DNA from 3 places in the Chryseobacterium sp. G0201 genome. Region 2 is predicted to be linked to each of the others. Evidence: riboswitches for the same ligand, from Rfam matches in the RefSeq annotation. Region 2 holds a riboswitch; each other region holds the start of a gene.
What was found. Region 2 has a riboswitch for cobalamin ahead of EG348_RS00770 (acyl-CoA thioesterase). Riboswitches for the same ligand answer to the same signal wherever they lie in the genome.

Region 1 (4,262 bases), 580 kb from region 2:
AGGAGAAGATATTGAAGTTTTAGAGCTTTCTTTTGATGAAACCCTAGCGATGATAGATTCTGGCGAGATCAAGGATGCTAAGACGATTATGCTGTTGCAGCATGTGAGGGTGAAAAATATTATGTAGAATTTAAATATTACCTTAAAATTAATGCCCAAATTTTCAAAAAGAAATGTAATAGTCATCCTCTGTTTCATTATCGTATTCTCTCTACAAGACTTTGTATTAAAGCCTATTATAAAAGAAAAATACCTATATGATGACTTAAAAATTTTTTAAAATTATTCTTGGAAATACACTTTATCAATTTTTGTAATAATTGCAACAATAATTATTTTCAAAATAAAAAAATCACTTAAATTAGATCAAATTCCAGTAATTATTTTAGCTCTTATAATCTTTGGAAGTAGTTTTTATTTCGGAGTACACAACCTTATTGATAACTCAATACTTTACATAAATTCAATAACGGAAGGATCAAGAATTGTAAAAACCTATCAAGTAATTAATCATAAAGAGAATCAAATCTTTTGGTTAAATAGTAATGAGTCTATTCACGATACAGATGATTTAGAAAAAATTAATAAAAGTAGAATTAGAAAAAATTTAAAATCTATTTTTGAATTTAAAAACAAGGATACTGTTAAAGTAACTTTTAATAAAGGACTAATAAATGTACATTATCTTAAATAATTTTTTCTCAATTCCATAATAACTTTCACCGATCGGTCTCTTCGAAAAAAAACGTTTTAGAGATCCGTATCCTTCCGCGATCCTGATCAAAATTTAATTGAAGTAAGCAATTACTTAAGTTAAATGATTCTAAATATGAGCAGTCATTAAATAGTGACCAAAAAATGACTAATTTCGTATAGACAATTCACTAATAAGCACTTATGTATCTTGATGAAAAAATTCTCTCTATCATACTCAGTGATTTTGAACAGGAAAAATTCGGAGCTAAGGAACTGCTGATCGAAGAAGGCAAGATCGCCCGAAAATTTTACTACGTTGAAAAGGGAGTTACGAGAGGCTGGCTCAATAATGACGGGAAGGAAATCACCTTTCAGTTTATGTTTGAAGGCGCTTTTATTTCGTCCTGGGAAAGTCTTTTTTATAGTTCGCCAAGTCTTTATAACATTGAAACAATAGAACCTGTCCTAGTTTACAGTGCTTCTCTTGAAGAGTTCAGACAAAAAATGGAAAACAATCCTTACATCAAAGATTTCTATTACAATAATTTGCAGCAAAGACTTTTAAAATATCAAAAACTATTTATTTCAAGAATAAAAGATACCCCTGAAGAGCGATACAATCAATTATTTGAGGAATCACCTGAGATTATCCGCAGAATTCCGCAGCATTATATTGCTTCTTATTTGGGGATTACCTCTGTGTCTTTGAGTAGGATCAGGAGTAGAAGATGATTAAATTTTAAAGTTTCTAAATATTCACCCCATAAATATTCTTCACTTCCGCCATCACAAAAGTACTATGCGTACTTCCGATGGAATCTACAGAGCCCAACTTATTGAACACAAAATCCTGATAATGTTTCATATCCCTTACCTGAACCTTTAGTAAAAAATCGAAATCTCCAGAAATATTATAACATTCAGCCACTTCATCGATCTGTAAAATATCTTTGACAAATTCATTTCCTACAGAACGGTCATGAATTTTCAGTTTGACCTGACAAAAAACGGTAAAACCACGATTCAATTTTTCGGCTTCCAAAACGGCTGCGTAATGTTTAATATAACCGTCTTGTTCCAGCCTTTTCATTCGCTCAAAAACAGGTGATGGTGAAAGATTAACTTCTTTAGCCAACTCCTTTACAGTCAATTTTGCGTTTTTTTGGAGGATTCTTAACAGTTGAAGATCCTTTTCATCCAGTCTTTCCACAGAATAATATTCTTTTTAAGATTAATTTTTTCAAATTTACAGAATAAATACCCATTAAATATTATTTAAACAAAATATTATCCTTAATTTTTAAACCAAAACCAATCAATTTACTTAAATCAATATCTTTATCCCAGATTTTGTTCTTTAACATACTTCATCAAACGGAAAAGGTTTTACTTAACGTAGATTAATAGGGAATCGTGTGAAAATCACGAGCTGTCGCGCAACTGTAAGTAACACAAAAAGATTTTTGTCCCAGTAAATCCACTGTGAAAACGGGAAGGATGACAAAAATTGTTACAAGTCAGGAGACCTGCCTGTTCCGAATTGACAATGCTTTCGCGGTTTGAAGCTTTTTGGTCATACAGATGATACTTTTGAACGTATTTTGGTTTAAAATTTAAATTGATTTTTAAACTAATTCTCTTTATTAAAAGAAAAATTACGTCCTCATTGTATCTACTCTATTTCTAAAAACGCTCTCTCTTCGACGGCATTCTGAAGCATTCAAAAAGAACTTTACAATTACTATTTAATTAAAAAGTTTAAAAGAAAATGCAAACACACATCCTTGGCTATCCGCGTATTGGTAGCAACAGAGAACTAAAAAAAGCTTGTGAAAACTATTGGTCCGGAAAAATAGTTTTAGACGAACTATTGGAAGTTGGCAAAACCATTTCCCAAAGCAACTGGAAACTGCAACAGGAAGCAGGAATCGATCTTATTCCTTGCAACGATTTTTCGTATTACGATCAGGTTTTAGATATGACGTTGACAGTTGGAGCAATTCCCGAACGTTATCAGGAAATTGCTTTCAAAAAGTCTGAACTTGACCTTTATTTTGCGATGGCAAGAGGTTTCCAGAAAGACGGTTTGGACATCACCGCGATGGAAATGACGAAATGGTTTGATACCAATTATCACTACATCGTCCCAGAATTTAATAAAAATCAGGAGTTTACATTATTCTCCAATAAAATCATCCAGGAATTCATCAGCGCAAAGCAGGCAGGAATCAACGCCAAGCCTGTCATCATCGGTTTGTTGACGTATTTGTTGTTGGGAAAGGAAAAAGAAGAAGGTTTTGACAAGTTAGATTTAGCCCAAAACCTAGTTCAAGTTTATATTCAAATCTTAAAAGAATTAGAAAATCATGGTGCAGAATATATTCAGTTTGATGAGCCGTTTTTAGCATTAGATTTAAATGAAAAAGCAAAAGAAACGTATCAATTGATCTACGCTGAAATCAGAAAACAGTTTCCAAATCTAAAATTCATTGTTGCCACCTATTTTGATGGATTAAAAGACAATCTCTCATTGGTGACTTCCCTTCCAATCGATGTTTTACATATTGATCTTATTCGTTCACCTGAACAATTGGATGAAGTTTTACAAACCATTCCAAACACTTTAAGTCTTTCTTTGGGAATCGTAGACGGAAGAAATATCTGGAAAAATGATTTCAGCCAATCACTACATTTCATTAAAAAAGCTGTTGAGAAAATTGGTTCTGAAAGAGTTTTTATTGCTCCTTCTTGTTCATTGCTCCACTCTCCTTTCGATCTTGATTCAGAGAAAAATGAAGATATTTTATCTCCCGAAATCAAACAATGGATGGCTTTCGCAAAACAAAAAGTACATGAAATTGTTACGTTAAAAAAACTGGCTTCAGAAAATCCGGTTTACAATACTTTACAGGAATTAGCTGAAAATAAAAAGGCAATTGAAAACCGTAAAATATCAACCTTAATTCACAATCAGGACGTGAAAAACCGTGTTGATGTGACGACTGAAGAAGATGCGCAGAGAAATTCTCCGTTCAATGTAAGAAAAGAAACACAGCAAAATGTGTTGCAACTTCCTTTATTTCCTACAACAACGATCGGTTCGTTTCCGCAGACAAAAGACGTGAGAACCTGGCGTGCAAAATTCAAAAAAGGAGAATTAAATGCCGAACAATACGACAATTTACTGAAACAGGAAACCGAAAGAACCATCCGTTGGCAGGAAGAAATCGGGATCGATGTATTGGTTCACGGAGAATTTGAGCGAAACGATATGGTGGAATATTTCGGGGAACAATTGGCAGGATTTGCGTTTACTCAAAACGGTTGGGTTCAAAGTTACGGAAGCCGTTGCGTGAAACCACCTGTGATTTTTGGAGATGTTCACAGACCGAATCCAATGACGGTTTATTGGTCGGAATATGCGCAATCTTTAACAAAAAAATGGGTAAAAGGAATGTTGACGGGACCTGTAACGATTCTTCAATGGTCTTTTGTGCGTGACGACCAGCCTCGTTCGTTGACTTGCAAACAGATTGCATTAGCGATTCGTGATGAGGTGAATGATT
Region 2 (4,262 bases):
TCTGATATGATATAAAAGTGAATCTTTTGTAGAATTTACGGATGATGAGAGCCATTTCCATCATGGCAAAATGCTCACCGATGCAAAGTCGAGGCCCGGCTCCGAAAGGATAGTAGGCGAAATTTTTAGAATTTTCATCCTCAAAACGTTCAGGAATAAATGAATCCGGATGTTCCCAATATTTTGGATTTCTGTGAAGTCCGCTGATATAAAGGATGATCAAAGTGCCTTTTGGCCACGAATATTCTTTAAAACTGTCATCTTCTAAAGCTTCACGATCAATCGCCCAAGCGGGAGAATGCAGACGCATCGCTTCTTTGATAATATTGACTGTAAATGATTTCTTCATTAAATTTTCTGAAGTAAAAACCATTTCTTCTTCATTTTCTATTTCCTTTTTTAATTTTTCCTCAGCTTTTGGGTTTTGACTGATTTCAAAAAAGATAAAACTTAAAGCGTTGGCAGTCGTTTCATGTCCGGCAATAAAAAGAATGAGCATTTCATCAACCAATTGTTCGTCCGACATTGGGAGTTGCGTATCTTCATATCGTGTTTGAATAAGCATATCTAGCAAATCGTTCTTTTCCTCTTTTGAAGTTCTTCTTTTATCTAAAATGCTTTGGATGATCGCTTTTGATCTCTTACTTTTTTCAATGTTTTTATCAATAACACCGAAAATATTTAAGATTTGCGTGTAAAAAGGTAAACGAACTTCTTTGGTAGAAACTTCCTGAACTTCTGTGATGATTTTACTTAATTCATTCACCGTATTTTCGTCAACATCAGAACTGAAAAGGGTTTTAGCAACAATATTGAAGGCCAGCGAATGAAAAAAATCGTACAGATCTACCTCCGATTCGCTTTTGAATGATTCAAGAGATTTATCGATTTCTTCTTCCATAATGGAAACAAGATTGGCAATTTTTGCCTTACTGAAACCCGGCTGGATCAGTCTTCTTTGCTTCAACCAATCTTTTCCGTTGTTTGTTAATAAACCTTTTCCTAAATATTTCCCCAAAGTAACAGATTGGATCTCAGATTTATGATAATTTTTATGATTCTGTTTTAAAATATATTCAACAAACTCTTTATCCTGAGAAAAGATGAAGTTTTTATCGGTAAAACTTGCTTTGATATAATAACTATCACCTACAGATTGATGGTTTCCACTGATGACCTCTAATGGATGGTTAAGTCCTTTTAATAAAGAATATAACTTTCTGTTTCCCTTAATTTCTGTCGGATAATTAAATTTTGGATTCATCTTAAATATTTCTACTAAAAATACAATTAATCTCTCAGATAAATAAGCTTTACGATCAAAACCCTTATTTTTGCAATAGTATTTGGTTGACAATTCAACTAAAAATTTTAAATACATGTATGATGAATTCTAGATTTTTATTACCGTTTACACTTTTTGCTGTTGCTGCTTTTGGGCAAAATCATTTTGAATTAAAAGATGCATCCAAAAATTATGACGTTAAAATTAATGTTGAAAACTGCGATAAAGATGAATGCAGAGGAAAAGCTGTCATTGATCTGATAGATAAAAAAACTTCCAAAAAATTTCAGACTTTCACTTCTGAGGATCTGAATTTTTACTTAAAAGAAGATCAGAAACCGACAGCCAATATTATTCAGTTATATGATGAACAAAGTCCATTGATTTTTGATGATTTTAATTTTGACGGAACTGAAGATTTAGCGATAAGAAATGGAAATGAAAGTAGTTATGGAGGTCCGTCATATGAGGTTTACGTTTTTAATTCCACTAAAAAACAGTTTGTAATAAGTGAAGAACTGACAAATCTGGCATATGAAAATCTGGGAATGTTTCAGACAGATTCTGAACGCAAACGTTTAATTACTTATGCAAAATCTGGTTGTTGCTGGCATCTTACGACAGAATATACTGTTGTTCCAAAAAAAGGTTTGCTAAAAGTGTATGAATTGGAAGAGGATGCAACAGGCGGTGACGAAAGGGTAAAGGTGACAAAAAGAGAACTCGAAGATGATAAATGGACAGCCAATATTAAAGACTATCCAATAAGTGAATATTATAAAGATTAAAAATGAAGATACAGAAGGAGATTGATTTTATTTTAGCCGTTGATGCTTTAAAAAATGTACAGAGAAGAAATTATAACGCCGATGATTCGAGAAGAGAAAATACGGCTGAGCATTCATGGCAGATTATTATTTTAGCTCAAATCCTTTTTCCATATGCGAAAAACAGAGCGGATATTGATTTGTTAAGAGTAATCAGAATGCTTTCTATACATGATTTGGTGGAAATTGAAGCAGGAGATACTTTCTTATTTGACGAAGCAGCAATGGTTGGGAAATTTGAAAGAGAAAAACAGTCCGCTCAAAATATTTTCGGAATTTTGGATGAACCATTACGCACTGAATTCTTTAATCTTTGGCTTGAATTTGAAGAAGAACAAACTCCTGATGCTATTTTTGCCTGTGCGATTGACAGAATTATGCCTTTCATCTTAAATTCGCACACATCAGGAAAAAGCTGGACAGAAGCCGGAGTAACCGAAAATCAAGTAAGAAATATGCTTGAAAATGCCATCAGCAGAGCTTCTGATGAAATGGGAGAGGCTTTCCAGTTTTTGATGATCAAGAATTTGGAAACTGAGAAGGTTGTGAGATAATTTTTTCTTTTTATAATGTAAATGAAGTTTATAGTATTACCTTGTTAAGCGAAGCGGCTTTGTTTACCATAATATGAATACAAACCATAAGGAAACTTTGTTTATCCTTGTGATAAAATAAAAAGTAAAAATAGGTTTCGGCGGCCAAAGGCCGCCGAAACCCTAAATATTTATAATATCTGAATTGGCTTTTTAAATTCATCAATCGCCACAAAAGTAAAATCACCCACAATCGCTCTTTCTCTTTCGTAAGAATACATTTGCTCCGTGTAGATCTCTACATTCACTTTCATACTTGTTTTTCCAACATGGGAAACTTTTCCAATTAGTTCCACAATAGTTCCTGCAGGAATTGGTCTTTTAAAATCGATCTTGTCACTGCTTACCGTTACCACTCTTTTTCTGGCAAATCGGGTAGCGGTGATAAATGCCACTTCATCCATCAATTGCATCGCTGTACCACCAAAAAGGGTGTCGTAATGATTGGTTGTGTTAGGAAAAACCGCTTTAAAGATGCTGGTTTCGGATGCTTGAATTCTTTCTTCTGTAGTCATATTTCATTATTAATTAAAGCGAAAAGAAAGAATATTGAAACAAACAGAAAATAACAGGAACACAGAAATTCCTGAAAAACCATTGATCAATAAACTTCAGATCGCGAAAGTTTTTGTCTTAAAGAAATAGGCAGGTCTCCTGACTCGTAACATCTTTATCTCCTTCCCATGCCTCGCACAGTGGATTCTTGATAAAGACTTTCGTTACTTACAGTTGCGCGACAGTTCGTGATTTTCACACGATTCCCTTTTAATCTGCAGTTAAGCAGAACCAGTTTCTAAAAAGCTAAATGTATCGGCTAGAAGCCAACAGCAAAATAACTTTTCGGTGCAAAAATAAGGATTATATGAAAGATAAACGAATTATTCCGGATTATTATAGATGATCTGGCTGATAACTTTTCCTTCTTTGATCGTCCAAAGCGTGGTATAACGGTTTTCGCCTGAACCATTGATCATATAAAGAAAAATGTGATCATTATCGATAGAAGTTACCCCAACATTATTGAAATCCATTGTCGGTTGAAATAAATTTTTAACAGCTTCTCTCACAAAAACAGAACCTCTTCCGGGCTGCTGTACTCTGATAGATTTAATTTCTGTCATACCTTCGGGAAGCTCGTTGCCTATTCCCCAAGGTTTTACTTTATCTATGGTCAGAATTTTTCCGTTAGCATCTTTTTCCTTTTTACGGTAACTCGCGTTGGATGGGTAAACGTCAATAATAACTTTACTTCTTTGGTTAGCCGGAATTTTCGGATCGGTGTTATCTGTGAAAATAAGAGATTTTCCGTTTTTAGATTTGGAAGGCGTGTAAGGTGGTAACTGATCGATATAAGCAATACGGTCTTTGTTCACCATACCTTCTTTGTTCAGAGAGTCATATCTTACGAAAGGTTTTTCGGTGTCGTCTTTATCAGGATATTTTATCCAGATCCATTCTGTTTCTCCGGGAGCAGGTTTTACATAGACAAAAACATCTCCCCGGCGCATACGGATTTTATCCACAATTTTTCGGTAATTATCCTTAGCAACACGTACC
Region 3 (4,262 bases), 1.7 Mb from region 2:
AAAGTTTCAGAAATACAGGAATGTATTACAATACGCAATTCAAAGATGCCGGACGATATCGAGTGACGCTTGATCAAAATGATTGGATGAAATTCCGTGTTCCAAGTTTGCGAAATATTGAATATACTGCCCCGTACATGCATGACGGAAGATTTTACACACTAAATGCAGTACTTAATTTCTATTCAGATAATGTGGAAGATAATCCTAATCTTGATCCTCAATTAAAACAAAACGGACATGTCGGAATTGCGATGAACGATCAGGAAAAGATTTTTATTATCGCCTTTTTGAAAACACTGTCTGATAAAAACTTCATTTCAAATCCAAAATTTGCTGAGTAAACATGAAAAGAATAATTTTAATAATAAGCTTGATTTTATGTAATTTATTTCAGGCTAAAACAATCGGTGATAGTCTTTATATTCCTACTGATTTTAATGAAATGGTTTTTGATGATTGCGATGCCTGCGGATGCGCTGCAGGAAACGGTTCTTCTGGTTTTGAGTCTTTATTAAATCCACAATTTATAGGGATTAAATATTTTGCACAACATTATAAAGCGAAAGAGAATCTATTTGTAAAGGATTTATCGCAAGATCAATATTTCAATACCATTCAACTTTGGGGGAAAATTCCTTTAACTAAAAAGCTAAGTGTGTATGCGAGTTTACCATTTCATTTTCATGAAAAGAAAACAATGCAGGGTGATATAAAGATTAATGGAATTGGAGATTTAAATCTAATGGGAATTTATCAGTTGATCAATTCAAAAGATAATATTCATCAATTAAATGGAGGAATTGGAGTAAAAGTTCCGCTGGGAAAATTTGATGAAAAAGGAATCACAGGAGTTAATCCAAGTTTTCAGTTAGGAACAGGAAGCTGGGATTATCAGATGGTTTTGAATTACAAATTTCAGAAAAATAAAGTTGCTGTTCTTTTAAACACAGATTATACCATTAAAACAGAGAACAAAAAGCATTATGATTTTGGAAACCAATGGAATTATTCTGCTACTGGATTCTATCAATTTATCGCCAATGAAAAAGTAATTTTTTCAGGAAAAGCAGGAATGCAGGGAGAAGTTTATGATCGAAATAAACAGTTTCGTGAAGATTTACCCAATACCGCAGGAAGTGCTTTGTATGGAAAATTGGGTTTTGAAGCCTCTTATAAAAAGTTTAGTCTTGGAAGTGAAGTCATGCTTCCTGCGTATTCTAATTTGGTAGGAGGTGATATTGAAGCAAAATCCCGATTGAGTGTTTTTATCAATTTTGGGATTTAAATAAATAATGGTGGCTTCGAGAGCCTCAGCCACCAACTGTGTACTCAATTTATAAAACCCCGGTGACTGAGGTTCTCGAAGTCACCGGGGTTTATCGTTAAAAAAATCCATAAGCTTCATCAAATCAATTTTAATTGATTTCTTTTTTGCTCCTTAAAAATATTCACAACTGAAAATTAAACTTTGCGTTAAAAAAATTCCGTTATTAAAATTAAAAATTGTTTTAATTAATTGAATATCATGCAATTAATTAAAATATTGTATCTGCCAATAATTTTCTATCTTTGCCGAAATCTGGTGAGCCATAAAAAGCGCTTAAAAGGGAATTCGGTGTAAATCCGGAACAGACCCGCTGCTGTAAGCTCCACAAAAAAGTTTTTGAAAATTATATCCACTGTTTTTTATAATGGGAAGGATTTCAAAAATGGAGTAAGTCAGAAGACCTGCCAGAAGATTTAACGTTTGACGCTTTCGTGGAATAAAGCTTAGGACAACAATGATTCTGTGCAGTTATATTGCTGTGCTTTTCATTGCTGCATTCTTATATCCATTAGCGTTATTATTTTCAAAGAGCTAATGGTATCAAAATTTACTTCCGGATTTTATAAAGTTATTATCACAATTTTTGTGCTAACGGCTCAATTATACTTTTCTCAAACCAAGAAAGACAGTATAAAAGAGAAATCGATCAAGGCTGTCAATATTTACAAAAAGAATTTTAAAGAAATTCTTCCAGCGCAAACGCTTTCGGGAGAACAATTGGAAAGACTAAACAGCCAGTCGGTTGCTGATGCATTGCGTTATTTTTCCGGAGTTCAGATTAAAGATTACGGTGGAATTGGAGGAATGAAAACCATCAATATCCGAAGTTTGGGAAGTCAGCATGTCGGAGTTTTTTATGATGGAATTCAATTGGGAAATGCACAAAATGGCTTAGTAGATCTGGGACGATTTTCTTTAGATGATATTGAAGAAATTTCACTGTATAACGGACAAAAAAGCGAAATTTTTCAACCTGCGAAAGATTTCGGGTCATCAGGATCTATTTATCTTCAGCCGAAAACGCCAAGTTTTAAAGGAAATCAAAAAACAAATTTAGTTATTAGACTAAAAAATAGTTCTATAGAGCTTTTTAATCCTTCATTTCGTTTAGAGCAGAAAATTTCGGATAAGGTTTCTGCAAGTTTTAGTTCAGAATTTATACAGAGTGATGGTGTTTATAAATACAGATACTCGAGAAAATATCCTGACGGAGCCATTGCTTATGACACGATTTTTAAAAGATTTGATTCTGATATCAGAGCAAAACGTTTTGAAACAAGCATTAATGGAATTGTAAATAACGGAAGCTGGAATGTAAGAGGTTACGGCTATTTATCAAACCGAGGGATTCCCGGAGCTATTGTCAACAACCGTTTTGATGCTAGAGGGCAAAGAATGGTTGATGAAAATTATTTTGTTCAGGCTAATTTCAGAAAAAAGATCTTTCCCAAATTTGAAACACAGTTAAAAGCTAAATTTGCCTACGATTATACTCAATATGTAGATACGGTTTCTTCGATTAAGATTCAGAATCAATATATCCAGAGGGAGTTATATCTTTCTTCGTCAAATCTGTATTCCATTACTCCAAATTGGGATGTGAGTGCAAGTGTAGACTTTCAGTATAATACGCTGGATGCTGATATGAAACTATTTTCTTATCCTACCCGTTATACTTCGCTTGTGGCTTTTGCGACGACTTATCAATGGAACAGATTCAAATTTTTAGGAAGTGTTTTGGGAACTTTTATCCATGAAGAAGTAGAGCTTAATACCAAATCTCCTGACAAGACAGAATGGACACCGGCTGCATTTTTAAGCTATCAGCCTTTTGATTCTAAAGATTTTACGGTACGAGGTTTCTATAAACGTATTTTCAGGATGCCAACTTTCAATGATCTGTATTACACTTTAATTGGAAGTTCTTCTTTAAGACCCGAATTTACAGAGCAGTACGATCTTGGCTTCACCTATCAGAAATTCTACGACAATAATAATTTCTTTAAAGGCTTTTATGTAAAAGTGGACGGTTATTTCAATCAGGTTAAGGATAAAATTATTGCTTCTCCTAATGGAAGTATGTTCCGATGGACGATGCAGAATCTTGATTATGTTGAAATTTTGGGTGCAGATGTCAATATTCAGGCAGAACTGCAGGTCGGAAAAGTAAAAATAAAACCATTATTAAGCTATACTTATCAAAGTGCAAGAGATTTTTCTGACAGGGAAGAATCTTTCTTTGGAAATCAGATTCCTTACACACCTTGGCACAGCGGAACATTTACTTTAATGGCGGATTATAAAGATTGGGCTTTTAATTACAGTTTTATATATGTTGGAGAGCGTTACGATATTAATCAGAACAATATTGCTTTTAATCATATACAGCCTTGGTATACGCACGATTTATCGATACAGAAAAAATTCAATTGGAAATCTCATCAATTTAAAGCAAGTTTTGAAGTGAATAATGTTTTGAACCAATACTACGAAGTTGTCCTAAGTTACCCGATGCCGGGGAGATTTTTTAAACTTATTCTTAGTTATACATTATGAAAAAATTAAACTTTTCTCTGCTGTTGTTTGTATTTGTCTTTCTGGTTTCATGCCGTACAGACGAATACATCATCCGTGAAGAGCAGGAAAATCTGGCTCAGCCCGAAAATACTGTGATCAAAGGTTTTTATCTTTTGAATGAAGGAAATATGGGAACCAATAAAGCCACGCTCGATTTCTTTGATTATACAACAGGAACTTATCGCAGGAATATTTATGGAGAGATCAATCCTACCGTCATAAAGGAATTGGGAGATGTTGGAAATGATATTCAGATCTATGGCGGTAAAATGTATGCGGTGATCAATGTTTCCAATAAAATTGAGGTGCTGGATGCGAAAACCGCAAAGCGTATCAAAACCATTCAATTAGAAAA

Region 1: another riboswitch for cobalamin. It lies ahead of metE (5-methyltetrahydropteroyltriglutamate--homocysteine S-methyltransferase); the one in region 2 lies ahead of EG348_RS00770 (acyl-CoA thioesterase).
Region 3: another riboswitch for cobalamin. It lies ahead of EG348_RS08670 (TonB-dependent receptor plug domain-containing protein); the one in region 2 lies ahead of EG348_RS00770 (acyl-CoA thioesterase).

Annotation. Positions count from the first base shown of each region.
Region 1 is NZ_CP033917.1:4,416,022-4,420,283, forward strand. Features, by position in the region: gene nudK (GDP-mannose pyrophosphatase NudK) at 1-127, shown strand, start outside; gene EG348_RS19840 (Crp/Fnr family transcriptional regulator) at 898-1,428, shown strand; gene EG348_RS19845 (Lrp/AsnC family transcriptional regulator) at 1,445-1,906, opposite strand; cobalamin riboswitch at 2,061-2,245, shown strand; gene metE (5-methyltetrahydropteroyltriglutamate--homocysteine S-methyltransferase) at 2,465-4,262, shown strand, end outside.
Region 2 is NZ_CP033917.1:185,762-190,023, reverse strand. Features, by position in the region: gene EG348_RS00785 (cytochrome P450) at 1-1,264, opposite strand, end outside; gene EG348_RS00780 (XAC2610-related protein) at 1,384-2,073, shown strand; gene EG348_RS00775 (HD domain-containing protein) at 2,076-2,666, shown strand; gene EG348_RS00770 (acyl-CoA thioesterase) at 2,837-3,220, opposite strand; cobalamin riboswitch at 3,332-3,511, opposite strand; gene EG348_RS00765 (hypothetical protein) at 3,584-4,262, opposite strand, start outside.
Region 3 is NZ_CP033917.1:1,929,580-1,933,841, forward strand. Features, by position in the region: gene EG348_RS08660 (cytochrome-c peroxidase) at 1-344, shown strand, start outside; gene EG348_RS08665 (transporter) at 347-1,288, shown strand; cobalamin riboswitch at 1,567-1,754, shown strand; gene EG348_RS08670 (TonB-dependent receptor plug domain-containing protein) at 1,865-3,886, shown strand; gene EG348_RS08675 (YncE family protein) at 3,883-4,262, shown strand, end outside.